Regions from separate parts of the Rhizobium sp. KDH_Rht_773_N genome, predicted to be linked through region 3. Evidence: riboswitches for the same ligand, from Rfam matches in the RefSeq annotation. Region 3 holds a riboswitch; each other region holds the start of a gene.
The links. Region 3 has a riboswitch for cobalamin ahead of nrdH (glutaredoxin-like protein NrdH). Riboswitches for the same ligand answer to the same signal wherever they lie in the genome.
Positions count from the first base shown of each region.

Region 1: it holds a riboswitch for cobalamin, as region 3 does, so the genes downstream of both, cobU (bifunctional adenosylcobinamide kinase/adenosylcobinamide-phosphate guanylyltransferase) here and nrdH (glutaredoxin-like protein NrdH) in region 3, are expected to answer to the same signal.
Region 2: it holds a riboswitch for cobalamin, as region 3 does, so the genes downstream of both, bluB (5,6-dimethylbenzimidazole synthase) here and nrdH (glutaredoxin-like protein NrdH) in region 3, are expected to answer to the same signal.

Region 1 is NZ_CM129525.1:3,539,754-3,544,380, forward strand. Features, by position in the region: gene ACU8HS_RS17450 (chloride channel protein) at 1-644, opposite strand, end outside; cobalamin riboswitch at 852-1,244, shown strand; gene cobU (bifunctional adenosylcobinamide kinase/adenosylcobinamide-phosphate guanylyltransferase) at 1,597-2,106, shown strand; gene cobW (cobalamin biosynthesis protein CobW) at 2,110-3,156, shown strand; gene cobN (cobaltochelatase subunit CobN) at 3,166-4,627, shown strand, end outside.
Region 2 is NZ_CM129525.1:4,137,158-4,141,784, reverse strand. Features, by position in the region: gene ACU8HS_RS20580 (ribonuclease H family protein) at 3-545, opposite strand; gene ACU8HS_RS20575 (DUF2865 domain-containing protein) at 744-1,820, shown strand; gene bluB (5,6-dimethylbenzimidazole synthase) at 1,835-2,521, opposite strand; cobalamin riboswitch at 2,564-2,754, opposite strand; gene ACU8HS_RS20565 (MFS transporter) at 2,907-4,304, shown strand; gene ACU8HS_RS20560 (3-deoxy-7-phosphoheptulonate synthase) at 4,545-4,627, shown strand, end outside.
Region 3 is NZ_CM129525.1:2,325,866-2,330,492, reverse strand. Features, by position in the region: gene nrdE (class 1b ribonucleoside-diphosphate reductase subunit alpha) at 1-2,008, opposite strand, end outside; gene nrdI (class Ib ribonucleoside-diphosphate reductase assembly flavoprotein NrdI) at 1,987-2,400, opposite strand; gene nrdH (glutaredoxin-like protein NrdH) at 2,414-2,635, opposite strand; cobalamin riboswitch at 2,899-3,125, opposite strand; gene metE (5-methyltetrahydropteroyltriglutamate--homocysteine S-methyltransferase) at 3,301-4,627, opposite strand, start outside.

The DNA.
Region 1 (4,627 bases), 1.2 Mb from region 3:
ACGACGGGTGTCAGCGAGACGATCGTGTAGGTGCCGACGATCAGCTCGAAGGCGTAGAAGGCGCCCGTCAGCGGCGCGTTGAAGGCGGCGGCGATGGCGCCGGCCGCGCCGCAGCCGACGAGAACGCGCAGATCGGCGCGGCGCAGCTGCAGCTTCAGGCCGAATTTCGAGGCGATGCCGGCGGCAAGCTGCGTATAGCCGGCCTCCAGCCCCACGGACGCGCCGAAGCCGTTGGACACGAGATTCTGGACGGCGACGAGGATGCTGTCGGTCAGCGACAGGCGGCCGCCATGCAGCGCGTTGGCCTCGACCGGATCGACCATCGGTTTCTTGCGCCATCTGGCGAGGATGAAGATCAGCAGGCCGAGCAGGGCGCCGCCGGCAATCGGGGCGGTCATCAGCAGGAACTTGCTGTCGATCTGCGAGGCGCTGAGCCTTGCCGTCCCGTCAATGCCGAAGATCAGCCTGTGCATCTGTTCCGAGACATAGCTCATGGCCGTGACCGCAAGCCCCGAGGCGATGCCGACGAGCGCGCCGGCAAAGACCATGCCCATTTCGCTGTGGCGCACGAGCGCCCGCAGGCGTCCCAAATCGAAAATGGTGGTGAGGGGCCGGAAACGGCGGATATCCATTCGGGAGAGCATCATGGGAAAACTAGGCGGCATGAGTGGGGGTCAAGGGCGGAGCCGGCATCCGCATGAGCGGCAATTGCGGCAAAATACCGGCTGGGCGGTAAAGTTTTTATGACGTAAGTTTTTGAATAAACTCGATAATCTTGGTAGTGTAAGTCGAGATGAGCGGCTTTGGCACATCGGCCGGCAATTGACACGGGGGTTGCGCGCGCCTAACCATGAAACCACATAATGGATGGTTCCGGATCGGCTTGCGCCTTCCGGATGAAAAGGGAATGTGACGGGGCGGACCCAAGCCGGGCGCCTTCATCACAGCCGACCCCGCGACTGTAGAGCAGTCAGGGTCTTCCGTCCGGCATGTGCGCCGCTGCGCCGACGGCCTCGCATTCCGCGGGCGGGCAAGGCGGAGCAGGTGCCGGAAAAGCCACTGGAAATGCATCGTGATCAGCCGGGGCAGGACGCCTCTATTTCTACGAATCGTCCGCCTTTTCACGACAGGCAGCCGGGAAGGCGAGGCGGATCCGCTGGCACGATCAGGGGCGACCGGAAAGGTCGCCCCGGTCGGGGCCGATAGCTGCGAGCCAGGAGACCTGCCATCCGTGCCGGGCATAATGCCCAATCTGGGTATCTTGCCCGCTGCCAGCACGGAGGTTGTCTTGGCTGAAGAATGCGATTCGGCGCTGCCTCGTGTGGTGCGATGTGGGGGTGGTGTTTCGACGCCCGTCGGTAATGGGGTTCTGGCGCCTGATGGTGGTAGGCCCCTGGCGCGCGCTTTCCTCTCCTCCCTCATTCCTGTGCTTGTCACAGGAATCCAGCCACGGCGCGTCTGCGCCGTGAATGAATCTATGCCATCGTTGAACGAGTCTCTCGTGCCCAAGGACTTGGGCACGCTGGATTCCTGTGACAAGCACAGGAATGAGGGAAGCAGAGAGGGCCGCGCCCATTCTCGACAGGCCGCATTGTCATGACCACAACCTTCATCCTCGGCGGCGCCCGTTCCGGCAAATCTCGCTTCGCCGAAAACCTCGTCACCGAAAGCGGCCTCGAACGCCATTACGTCGCCACCGGCCGGGCCTGGGACGACGAGATGCAGGCGCGTATCGACCAGCACAGGGCCGATCGCGGCCCCGCCTGGACCACGCATGAGGAGCCGCTCGATCTTGCCGAGCGGCTTGCCGCCATCGACGGCGAGGGCCGGGCAATCCTCGTTGATTGCCTGACGCTGTGGCTGACCAACCTGATGATGGAGGGGGGCGATATCGCCGCCCGGTCGGCCGCGCTTGCCGCCTTCCTGCCGCGGGCAAAGGCGCGGCTCGTCATCGTTTCCAATGAAGTCGGCCTCGGCATCGTGCCGGAGAACCGCATGGCGCGCGAGTTTCGCGACCATGCCGGACGGCTGCACCAGATGATCGCGGCGCAAGCCGACGACGTGTATTTCATCGCGGCCGGACTGCCGCTGAAAATGAAGGGTTAGACCATGCAGCAGAAAATTCCCGCAACCGTCATTACCGGCTTTCTCGGCGCCGGCAAGACGACCATGATCCGCAACCTGCTCACCAATGCCGGCGGCAGGAAGATCGCGCTCATCATCAACGAGTTCGGCGATCTCGGCGTCGACGGCGACGTGCTGAAGGGCTGCGGGGCGGAGAATTGCACCGAGGACGACATTATCGAGCTGACCAACGGCTGCATCTGCTGCACGGTGGCCGACGATTTCATCCCGACCATGACGAAGCTTCTGGAGCGCGACCAGCGCCCGGACCATATCGTCATCGAAACCTCGGGCCTTGCCCTGCCGCAGCCGCTCGTCGCCGCCTTCAACTGGCCTGACATCCGCAGCGAAGTGACCGTCGACGGCGTCATCACCGTGGTCGATAGCGCGGCTGTTGCCGCCGGGCGTTTTGCCGACGACCACGATGCCGTCGATGCGCGCCGCGCGGCGGACGAATCGCTCGATCACGAAAGCCCGATCGAGGAACTGTTCGAGGACCAGCTGACCTGCGCCGACCTGATCGTGCTCAACAAGACCGATCTGATCGATGCCGACGGGCTTGGCCGCGTGAAGAGCGAAGTCGCCTCGCGCATCGCCCGCAAGCCCGTGATGATCGAGGCCAGGAACGGCGAGGTGCCGGCCGGCGTGCTGCTCGGCCTCGGCATCGGCACGGAAGACGATATCGGCAACCGCAAGTCCCATCACGAGCTGGAGCATGAGGACGGCGAGCCGCACGACCATGACGAATTCGACAGTTTCGTCGTCGAACTCGGTGCCGTCCCGGATGCGGCCGGCTTCGTCGAGAAGCTGAAGGGCATCATCGCCGAACATGACGTGCTGCGCCTGAAGGGCTTCGTCGATGTTTCCGGCAAGCCGATGCGCCTGCAGCTGCAGGCCGTGGGGGCGCGCGTCGACCAGTATTTCGACCGCGCCTGGGCGCCGGGTGAAACGCGCAATACACGCCTCGTCGTCATCGGCCTGCACGAGATGGACCAGGACGCGGTGCGCAAGGCGATCGAAGCGCTCGTCTGAGGATATTGAATGCATCTGCTTCTCGCCCAGCAGGGAACGATCAGCGACGGGGACGAGGCGATCGACCTCGGCCAGTCGCCGGGCGATATCCTGTTCCTGTCGGCCGCCGATACCGAGCTTGCGGCGATTGCCGCGGCACATGCCGGCGCGGCGGGCTATTCCCTGCGGCTTGCGAGCCTGATGAGCCTGAAACATCCGATGTCGGTCGATACCTATGTGGAACGCACGGCGCGGCATGCGAAACTCATCATCGTGCGGGCGCTCGGCGGGGCGAGCTATTTTCACTATGCGCTGGAGGCGCTGCATGCGGCCGCCGCGCGCAGCGGGGCGCTGATTGCGGTGCTGCCGGGCGACAGCAAGCCGGATGCGGGGCTGACGCCGTTTTCGAATGTGGCGCTGGAGGATCTGAACGCGCTCTGGGCCTATCTGATCGAGGGCGGGGATGCCAATGCGCGGGGCTTTCTCGCCTATGCGGCGGCGATGCTCTCCGGCGAGGAGAAGCCGGCGCCATCAGCGCCGCTGATGAAGGCGGGGATCTGGTGGCCGGGGCGGGGGCTGGTTGGGGTTGAGGAGTGGAAGGAGTTTGCCGGTTCGGTCTTCGCCCCAGCGGCGAGAAGATGCCCGACAGGGCAGATGAGGGGGGCGAGCGACGCAAGGAGTGAGCAACAGGAACACGATGCAGACGTTTGTGGGGTGGCCCCCTCATCCGACCCTTCGGGCCACCGACCGGGGTCGAGCCGCGGGTCTCGACCCGTCCTTCGGACCCCCGACGGGGAGAAGGGACGGTCGTTGCCCATCGTCGCCATCGCCTTCTACCGCGCCCTCGTGCAGAGCGGCGAAACCCGCCCCGTCGAAGCCCTGATCGAAGCCCTGCAGGCGCAGGGCCTGCGGCCGCTGCCGGTCTTTGCCTACAGCCTCAAGGACCCCATCTCCAAAGGTATCCTCGAATCTATCTTCGCCGAGCTCAAACCCGACGTCGTCATCAACACGACAGGCTTTGCCGTCTCTGCACCCGGCGCCGATCGCGAGCCGACGGTGCTGGAGGCCAATGACGCCGTCGTGCTGCAGGCGATCTTTTCCGCCTCGTCGCGGGAGGCCTGGGCCGGTTCCTCGCAGGGGCTGTCGGCCCGCGATCTCGGCATGAATGTGGCGCTGCCGGAGGTGGATGGCCGCGTGCTGTCGCGCGCCGTCTCCTTCAAGGCCGCCGCCCGCTACGATGCTGATGTCGAGGCCAATATCGTGTCCAGCGAGCCGGATGGCGGGCGCATGGCCTATGTCGCGGCCCTTGCCGCCAGCTGGGCGCGGCTGCGGCAGCGGCCAGTTTCGGAGCGGCGGATTGCGCTTGTCATGGCGAACTATCCGAACCGGGACGGACGGCTCGGCAACGGCGTCGGGCTCGATACGCCGGCCGGGACGATCGAGGTGATGCGGGCGATGGCGCAGGCGGGTTATCCGCTTGCCGATATTCCCG
Region 2 (4,627 bases), 1.8 Mb from region 3:
TGTCAAGCCTGTCGGGGACGCCCTATCGAGCGGCGTCCCCGATCCGACAGTTCGTCGGCGCGCTCGTTGCCGGCAATACCGGAATGGCCCTTGCACCAGGCAATGCCGATCGCCGGATTCTGCAACAGCCTGAGATCGACGGCCCTCCAGAGGTCCGCATCCGCTATCGCCCGGTTTCGGGCCTTGCCGCCTGGATTGCTCTTCTTCCAGCCGTTGTTCCGCCAGATCGCCCGCCAATGGTTGCAGCCTTCGACGACGTAGACGGAATCGGACCAGATCAGCGCCGGCAGGCCCGCCGCCGCGCCGCCGATCCAGGCCGCCGCCTCAAGCACGGCGGTCAGTTCCATCCTGTTATTGGCCGAATTCTCCGCGCCGCCGAAGCCTGCGGCGATTTCGGCGCCGTCGCGGTAGGCGACGAAGGCCCATCCTCCCTGCCCGGAACCGGGCTCGAAACAGCCGTCCACGAAAACGTGAAGGCCCTGTCTGCCCTGCGGCATTGCCGATGCGGCTGCGCGGGAAAGCATGTCGCGTGGGATATCTGTCATATCAACTGTTTAGCTGTCACGGATGCCCCGCGCGATTGCGGGAGCGGCGGGAGCGGAGCATCGGGTGTTCTGGATAAGATCGCAAAAATGCGCTAGGAATTCATCCGAGCTTATTAAGGGAAATACGTTAAGACAAAGCGCGGCGGATTGAAGCCGCAATTCGCCGATGGATGCATTTTCTCACTCCGGAACGACGTCGTGAAGCGCCGAAACCTGTATCTCGTCTTCTTTCTGGCATTCGCGGTTCCCGCAGAGGCGCAGACCAATGCGATCTGCGAGGATCTGCGCGGGCGTCTTGCCGACCTGCCGCAGGTGATCGGCAATGCCAACGGCACCGAGATGCGCCAATATGCGGGCGCGCTGGCCGAACAGAATCTGGAATTGCGCAAGGTGCGCGGCGATCTGCGCCGCTACGGCTGCACGTCCGGCAGCATGGTCGTCGTCGGCGGCGAGAATGCCGGTTTCTGCGAAGAGCTGGAACAGGCGCAGGCAAAGATGGTGGACAATATCCGCTACCTGCAGGACCGCCGCGACGCGTTGCGCCAGTCCGCTGTCGATCCGGCCCGCGAAGGCCTGCTGGCCGCGCTTGAAGACAATGGCTGCAACAGCGAGAGTTTCAGCGAACCCGCACAGGGCGACCTCTATGCGCCGGCCCCCTCGATCGAGGAACAGGCCATGCGCGGCGATACGTTCATTCCCCTCGGCGGCGGTGAGCGCTACGGCCTGCCGCGCGCCGAAATGCTCTCGCCCGTCAGCACCATCTGCGTGCGCACCTGCGACGGCGGCTTCTTCCCGATCAGCAACAACGCCACCTCGGTCGATTTCGGCCGCGATGCCGCGACCTGCGCCAAGATGTGCCCCGGCGTGGAGACGGAACTCTATTATCGCGATATTTCCAGCACCGAAGCCGCAAACATGATCTCGACGGCGACGGGCGCGCCCTATGGCGCGATGAAGAACGCCTTCGCCTACAAGACCCGCCCGCCCGGCGAAAAATCCGCCTGCTCCTGCAACCTGACGGCCTATTACGAGGAAATGCGCCGGAACCAGACGGTCTCCGCGCCGGCGCCCGCGCCGCAGGGCTCGATCACCACGATCCGCACTCAGGCCCCGAAGGCCGCGGATACGCCGCCGCAGCCGCAGGTGCCGGATCGCCCCTACGATCCCGCAACCAAGGTTCGCCAGGTCGGCCCGCAATTCCTTGCCGGCGATCAGGGCAAGATCGATCTCGCCAATCCGGCCGTGACAGGCCCGCAGCCGCAGCAGCAGCCGTAGGAAACGGCGCGGCCTTAGCCTGCCGCCTGCCCCCAGCCGTCATGGAAGACCAGCTCTTCCAGCGCCAGGCGCTGCCGCCAGCCCTTGACCGCCAGTTCCGGCTCTTCATAGAGCCGGTCGACGAAACCGGCGCAGAGCCAGGCCACGACCTCGATATGATCGGGTATGCCGAGAATCTGCTTCAGGTCGCCCTCGCGAAAGATGCTGACCCAGCCGATGCCGACGCCTTCGGCTCGTGCCGCAAGCCACAGGTTCTGGATGGCGCAGACGGTGGAATAGCTGTCCATGCGCGGATTGTGCGTGCGCCCCAGCACGACGCTGCCGCTGCGGGTGGGATCGCAGGTGACGCAGATGCCGAGCGGCGCCTCGACGATTCCTTCAAGCTTCAGCGCGCGATAGGCCTGCCGCCGTTCGGCCGCAAACATCAGGGCGGCCTCTTCGTTGGCCTTGACGAATGCGTCGCGCACCCGCGCCCTCACCTCGGCGCTTTTGACCAGAACGAAATTCCACGGCTGCATGAAGCCGACCGAAGGCGCGTGATGGGCGGCCGTCAGAAGCCGCCTGATCAGGTCGTCCGGCAAGGGATCGGGCAGGAACTCGCCGCGCACGTCGCGCCGCGTCATGATTGCGTGATAGACGGCCTCTCGTTCGGCCGCAGAAAAACCGGATGCCGGGCAAACGGCATCGTCAATGGGTCGCATCGTCAAATCCCCAACAACGCAACCGCCCGCCGTCCGCGCGGGTTAGGTCTATCTTGCCAGGCCGGTCTTCTGACTCGGCGTCATCCGCCCGGCCGCTGCCTTCCCGGCCCTGCGGCCAGTGGCGTCATGAAGCGGCGGGCGTCGGCCTTACAGCGTTGGGCACGTTCCGGCCTTGCACCGGATTCCCGATTCTCCCGCCTGTGACGGCGGGCACCTGACAATCGGATCTATGGCGCGGAAACGGCACGACGGCAAGCCGCTGCGACATTGATTTCGTGGACAGGCTAAAAATGCTGGCCTAGAAGGAAGCCAGAATCCGACCGGTGCCGAAGGCGCCGAATCCCATCCCGTTGCATTCCGGTTGCCCGTGTCCCGTCTAACGCCGATGATCCTTGCGGTCGCCCTGTTCATGGAACAGATGGATTCGACCGTGATTGCCACCAGCCTGCCGGCCATTGCCGCCGATATCGGCACCTCGCCGATCGCGCTCAAGCTTGCGGTAACGAGCTACCTCGTGGCGCTGGCGATCTTCATTCCGATCAGCGGCTGGATGTCGGATCGCTTCGGCGCCCGCAACGTTTTCCGGCTGGCGATCTTCGTGTTCATGGTCGGCTCGGTCGCCTGCGCCTTTTCCAATTCCATCGCCGCCTTCGTGATCTCCCGCCTCATCCAGGGCGCCGGCGGCTCGATGATGACGCCGGTCGGGCGGTTGCTGCTCGTGCGCGGCACGCCACGTCACCAGCTGGTGAATGCCATGGCCTGGCTGACCATACCGGCGCTCATCGGCCCGATCATGGGGCCGCCGATCGGCGGCTTCCTGACCACCTATCTGAGCTGGCACTGGATCTTCTGGATCAACGTGCCGATCGGCATTATCGGCATCGCTCTCGTCACCCGCTTCCTGCCGGCGGTCGAGCCGCGCAGCCCCAAGCCGATGGATTTTCCGGGCTTCTTCCTTTCCGGGATAGGTTTTGCCGGTTTCGTCTTCGGCATTTCCGTCATCAGCCTGCCGGCCGTTCCCATCGTCTACGGCTATGTCACCGTCGCCGTCGGCATCCTCTCCGGCATCCTCTATTTCGTGCATGCGAAACGCACGCCGCATCCGCTGCTCGATCCGAAAATGTTCCGTTATCCGATGTTCCGGGCGGCGATTCTCGGCGCTTCGAATTTCCGCATGGGGCTTGGCGCGCTGCCCTTCCTCCTGCCGCTGATGCTGCAGCTCGGTTTCGGGCTGACGCCGCTGCAGTCCGGCTCGATCACCTTCGTCAGCGCGCTCGGCTCCATGGGCTCGAAATTCGCGGCATCGCGCACCTACAATGCCTTCGGCTTCCGCAACGTCATCGCGCTGACGACCTTCCTGGCGGCGATCTTCCTGGGCATCAACGGCTTCTTCACCGCCGAAACGCCTGTCTACGTCATCATGGGCTGTCTTCTCGTCGGCGGCCTGCTGCGCTCCATGGCCTTCTCGGGCGTCAACGCCATGGCCTTCGGCGATGTGGACGAGGCGGACAGCAGCCAGGCAACCGCCATCAATGCCGTGGCGCAACGCATCTCCATGGCCATGGGCGTTGCCGTGGCCGGCACGATCCTGGAAGTCTCCGCAAGCTTCCATGGCGGCAGGCTCACGGTCGGCGATTTCCACATCGCCTTCTTCATCGTGGCGACGATCTCGGCGCTTGCCTGCATCACCTTCCTGCGCCTGCCCGCCAATGCCGGCGAGGAACTGACGACGCGGCGCCGCAAGAACCGGCATCCGGAAGAGGCAATGGCGGAAAGCCGCTGAAAACTTCACGGACCCGTCATTTTTCCTCACAGATTCCGCGTGACAATTCCAGTTCGCATGTCTACATAGGCGGCATGTCGATTTCGTCCGTTTACGCATCGCGATTTTATTCGTACCGCTGCTTCCAGCGGATGCGGGTCTGTGCGTAACCGAAACTAACGCGACGACAACCCGAACAGCCGCTAGTCTACCTGGCGGCTTTTTTGTTCCGCACGGTATGACCAAACAGGAGAGCATACCGTGACCGATACCATTGATGATCTGCGCATTGTCGAGATCACCCCGCTGACCAAGCCTGCCGACATCCTCTCGGAAATCCCGCG
Region 3 (4,627 bases):
ACAGGCCCTGGTCGACATGCCGGGTGGCCGCCGCGTAGGTATCGATGATCTTCTCCGGTCCGATCTCGTAGGCGTCCTCGTAATAGTCGAGATTGTCGTTGGTCATGAACGGCGCGGGATAATAGACGCGGCCGATCTTGCCTTCCTTGCGGATCTCGATCTTCGACACGATCGGGTGGATCGAGGAGGTCGAGTGGTTGATGTAGGAGATCGAGCCCGTCGGCGGCACGGCCTGCAGGTTCTGATTATAGAGCCCGGAGGCCATGACGGCCTTCTTCAGCTCCAGCCAGTCTTCCCGCGTCGGAATATGAATGCCGGCGCCGTCAAACAGCGCCTGCACCTTCTCGGTCGCCGGCTTCCATTCCTGCTCGGTATATTTGTCGAAATAGTCGCCCGAGGCATATTTCGACTTCTCGAAACCCTTGAAGCTTGAACCACGCTCGACCGCCAGGCGGTTGGAGGCGCGCAGCGCGTGATAGGTCACCGTATAGAAATAGATATTGGTGAAATCGACGCCCTCTTCCGAACCGTAGTGGATGCGCTCGCGGGCGAGATATCCGTGCAGGTTCATCTGTCCCAGGCCGATGGCGTGGCTGTCGTCATTGCCCTTTTCGATCGACGGAACCGAGGAAATATGGCTCATGTCGGAAACGGCCGTCAGCGCCCGGATCGAGGTTTCGATCGTCTTGCCGAAATCGGATGAATCCATCGCCATGGCGATGTTGAGCGAGCCGAGATTGCAGGAAATATCCTTGCCGAGATGCTTGTAGGACAGGTCGTCGTTGAAGGTGCTCGCCTCGCTCACCTGCAGGATTTCCGAGCAGAGATTGCTCATGGTGATGCGGCCGTCGATCGGGTTTGCCCGGTTCACCGTGTCTTCGAACATGATGTAGGGATAGCCGCTCTCGAACTGGATCTCGGCGATCACCTGGAAGAATTCGCGCGCCTTGATCTTCTTCTTGGTGATACGGGCATCCGCCACCATCTCGCGATACTTCTCCGTCACCGAGATTTCGGTGAAGGGCACGCCATAGACCCGCTCCACGTCATAGGGCGAGAAGAGGTACATATCCTCGTTGTTCCTGGCGAGCTCGAAGGTGATGTCGGGCACGACGACGCCGAGCGACAGCGTCTTGATGCGGATCTTCTCGTCGGCATTTTCGCGCTTGGTATCGAGGAAGCGCATGATATCGGGGTGATGCGCGTTGAGATAGACGGCGCCCGCCCCCTGCCGCGCACCGAGCTGGTTGGCATAGGAGAAACTGTCTTCCAGCAGCTTCATGACGGGAATGATGCCGGAGGACTGGTTCTCGATCTGCTTGATCGGCGCACCGGCTTCACGGATGTTCGTCAAGGACAGCGCCACGCCGCCGCCGCGCTTGGAAAGCTGCAGTGCGGAATTGATGGAGCGGCCGATCGATTCCATATTGTCTTCGACGCGCAGCAGGAAGCACGAGACGAGCTCGCCGCGCTGTTTCTTGCCGGCATTGAGGAAGGTCGGCGTTGCCGGCTGGAAACGGCCGGTGATGATCTCTTCGACCAGATCGCGGGCGAGCTGCTCGTTGCCCCCGGCCAGCGTCAGCGCCACCATGCAGATACGGTCTTCATAACGCTCCAGGTAGCGCTTGCCGTCGAAAGTCTTCAGCGTATAGCTGGTGTAATATTTGAAGGCGCCGAGGAAGGTCGGAAAACGGAACTTCTTGGCATAGGCCTGGTCGAACAGGTCACGCACAAAATTGAAAGAATACTGGTCGAGCACGTCCTGCTCGTAATAGCCTTCAGTTACGAGATAATCGAGCTTCTCCCGAAGATTGTGGAAGAACACCGTGTTCTGGTTCACATGCTGCAGGAAATACTGCTTGGCCGCCATGCGGTCCTTGTCGAGCTGGATCTTTCCCTCATCGTCATAGAGGTTCAGCATCGCGTTCAGCGCGTGGTAGTCCAGCGCTTCGGCCGCCTTCAGCGGCTTTGCGCCCGCATCTCGCGTCAGGCTTGTTCCCGTGTCCAAAATCGTCCCATCCCGTTTTTGACATTGGCGACATCCTCGGCAGTTCCCAGAAGCTCGAACCGGTAGAGATACGGCACCCGGCACTTCTGCGAGATCACGTCGCCGGCAAGCCCGTAGGTCTCGCCGAAATTGCTGTTGCCCGCAGCAATCACGCCGCGGATGTTGGAGCGGTTTTCCGCGTCGTTGAGGAAGCGGATCACCTGCTTGGGCACGGCTCCCTTCACGATTCCCGGGCCGCCGTCGCCGCAATAGGTGGGCGAGATCAGCACATAGGGTTCGTGAACGTGGATGTCTTCAGCGCCGAGGGGAATGCGCGCCGCGCGCAGTCCCAGCTTCTCGACGAAACGATGGGTATTCTCGGACCGGCTGGAAAAATAGACGATCAGGCCCATCGCTCCTCTCCGCTCAGGAGAGCGCGCTGATCATGTCGGGACGGAAACCCGCCCAGTGGCTGTCGCCGGCAACGACGACCGGGACCTGCATGTAGCCCATGCCGCGCACGCGATCGAGCGCGTCGGCATCCTCGGAAATATCGATGATCTGATAGTCGACGCCCAGACGGTCGAGGGCGCGGTAGGTAGCGGTGCACTGTACGCAGGCAGGCTTGCTGTAAACGGTAACGCTCATCATGTTCCTCGTGATGTCAATGGATTCCGGACGCAATACCGGGATCGGGCGCCTTGCGGCGTCCGAGGCAACGCTTGATATGGATCTGGCAAATGGGCGTATTACACGCCGAACACTCTTCCCCGCAGGATCTGCGCAGGCGGCGGTTTTGATGCTCTCGACATGACTTCAACCCCGAAGTGTTCATGCGGACGTTCGGGGGCAGCGCAACGGATGCGGATTTCTCCGCCTGACATCTACGCGACCTTCCGGACACCCCGCCCGTGGACATCTCGTTCAAGGCAGGTCTCCTGGCTCGCGGGTCGAAGCACCCTGCCCCCAGCCTTCCCAAAGCTTCATGCCTCAGTGACCTGAAATCGGACAGTTGCTCGCCGCTTACAGTTGCGGGGGCAGCTACGGCCTTGTCGCGCCGTCATGGCGAAACGCACCGTATTCCCGTCTTAGCCCTCGACTCTCGCGAATCGAAAGAACCTTGAACACTAGATATAGTACGCGAATCCCGGTTTGCGTCAACGGATGGTTTGTGCATCGCGTTACGGCATGTTTGAAATCGCTGCATTCCTGTGAAAAACGTGGTTAACGGATGCTTAAAGAAAGCAGGCTGCGGAGGAGGGCTTGCGGGTGGAAGCCGGCAGATCGCCGGCTTCCGGGAATCACTTGGACGCTCAGGAGTGGGTCGATGCTGCCGCCCCACGCAGCAGCCTTGCGGCAGCGACCATGTTGACGAGCGCCGGGCGAACCTCTTCCCACTTGCGCGTCTTCAATCCGCAATCCGGATTGATCCAGAGCTGCCCATCCGTCAGACGCTGGCGCGCCAGCGTCAGGAGTTCGGTCATCTCCTCGACTTCGGGAACGCGGGGCGAATGGATGTCGTAGACGCCGGGGCCGATCTCGTTCGGATATTTGTAGCTGCGGAAGGCCTCCAGCAGTTCCATCTTCGACCGTGAGGTCTCGATCGAGATCACGTCGGCATCCATCGCCGCAATCGCATCGATGATCTGGTTGAACTCCGAATAGCACATATGCGTGTGGATCTGCGTTTCGTCCGATACGCCGGATGAGCACAGGCGAAAACTTTCGACAGCCCAGTCGAGATAGGTCTTCCAATCGGCCTTGCGCAGCGGCAGACCTTCGCGAAGGGCGGCCTCGTCGATCTGGATCATCGCCGCGCCGGCCCGTTCGAGATCGAGCACCTCGTCACGGATCGCGAGCGCGATCTGCCGGCTGACATCGGCACGCGAGAGATCGTCGCGCACGAAGGACCAGTTGAGGATCGTCACCGGCCCGGTCAGCATGCCCTTGACCGGCTTTTGCGTCAGCGATTGCGCATAACGCCACCATTCCACCGTCATCGGTGCGGGGCGGGAGACGTCGCCGAAGATGATGGGCGGGCGGACATAGCGCGAGCCGTAACTCTGCACCCAGGCATGCTGCGTGAAGGCAAAGCCGGAAAGCTGCTCGCCGAAATACTGCACCATGTCGTTACGCTCGAATTCGCCGTGGACGAGCACGTCGAGGCCGATCTCTTCCTGCCAGCGGATCGCCGCTTCGGTCTCCTTTTTCAGGAAGGCATCGTACTCTGTCTCGCTGATCGTGCCCCTGGTGAAGGCCGAGCGGGATTTTCGCACGTCCGACGTCTGCGGGAAGGAGCCGATCGTCGTCGTTGGAAAGAGCGGCAGCCGAAGTTTACGCTCCTGCAGGCCTGTCCGCTCGGCAAAGGCACTGCCGCGTGTCTTCATCGCCGCATCGATCGCGCCGACGCGCTGCCTGACTTTCTGGTCATGCACGCGCGCGGATCGAGCCCGCGAGGCGACGGCCTGCGAGGCGGCCGCAATCGCCCCGGAAGCATTGCCGGCATTGCCGAGCGCTGCAATTTCGTCCAGTTTCTGGGTCGCGAAGGCGAGCCACGATCTCAGCTCACCATCAAGCCCGGTCTCCAGTTCCAGATCGATCGGCACATGCAGCAGCGAGCAGGAGGGCGCGATCTGCAGC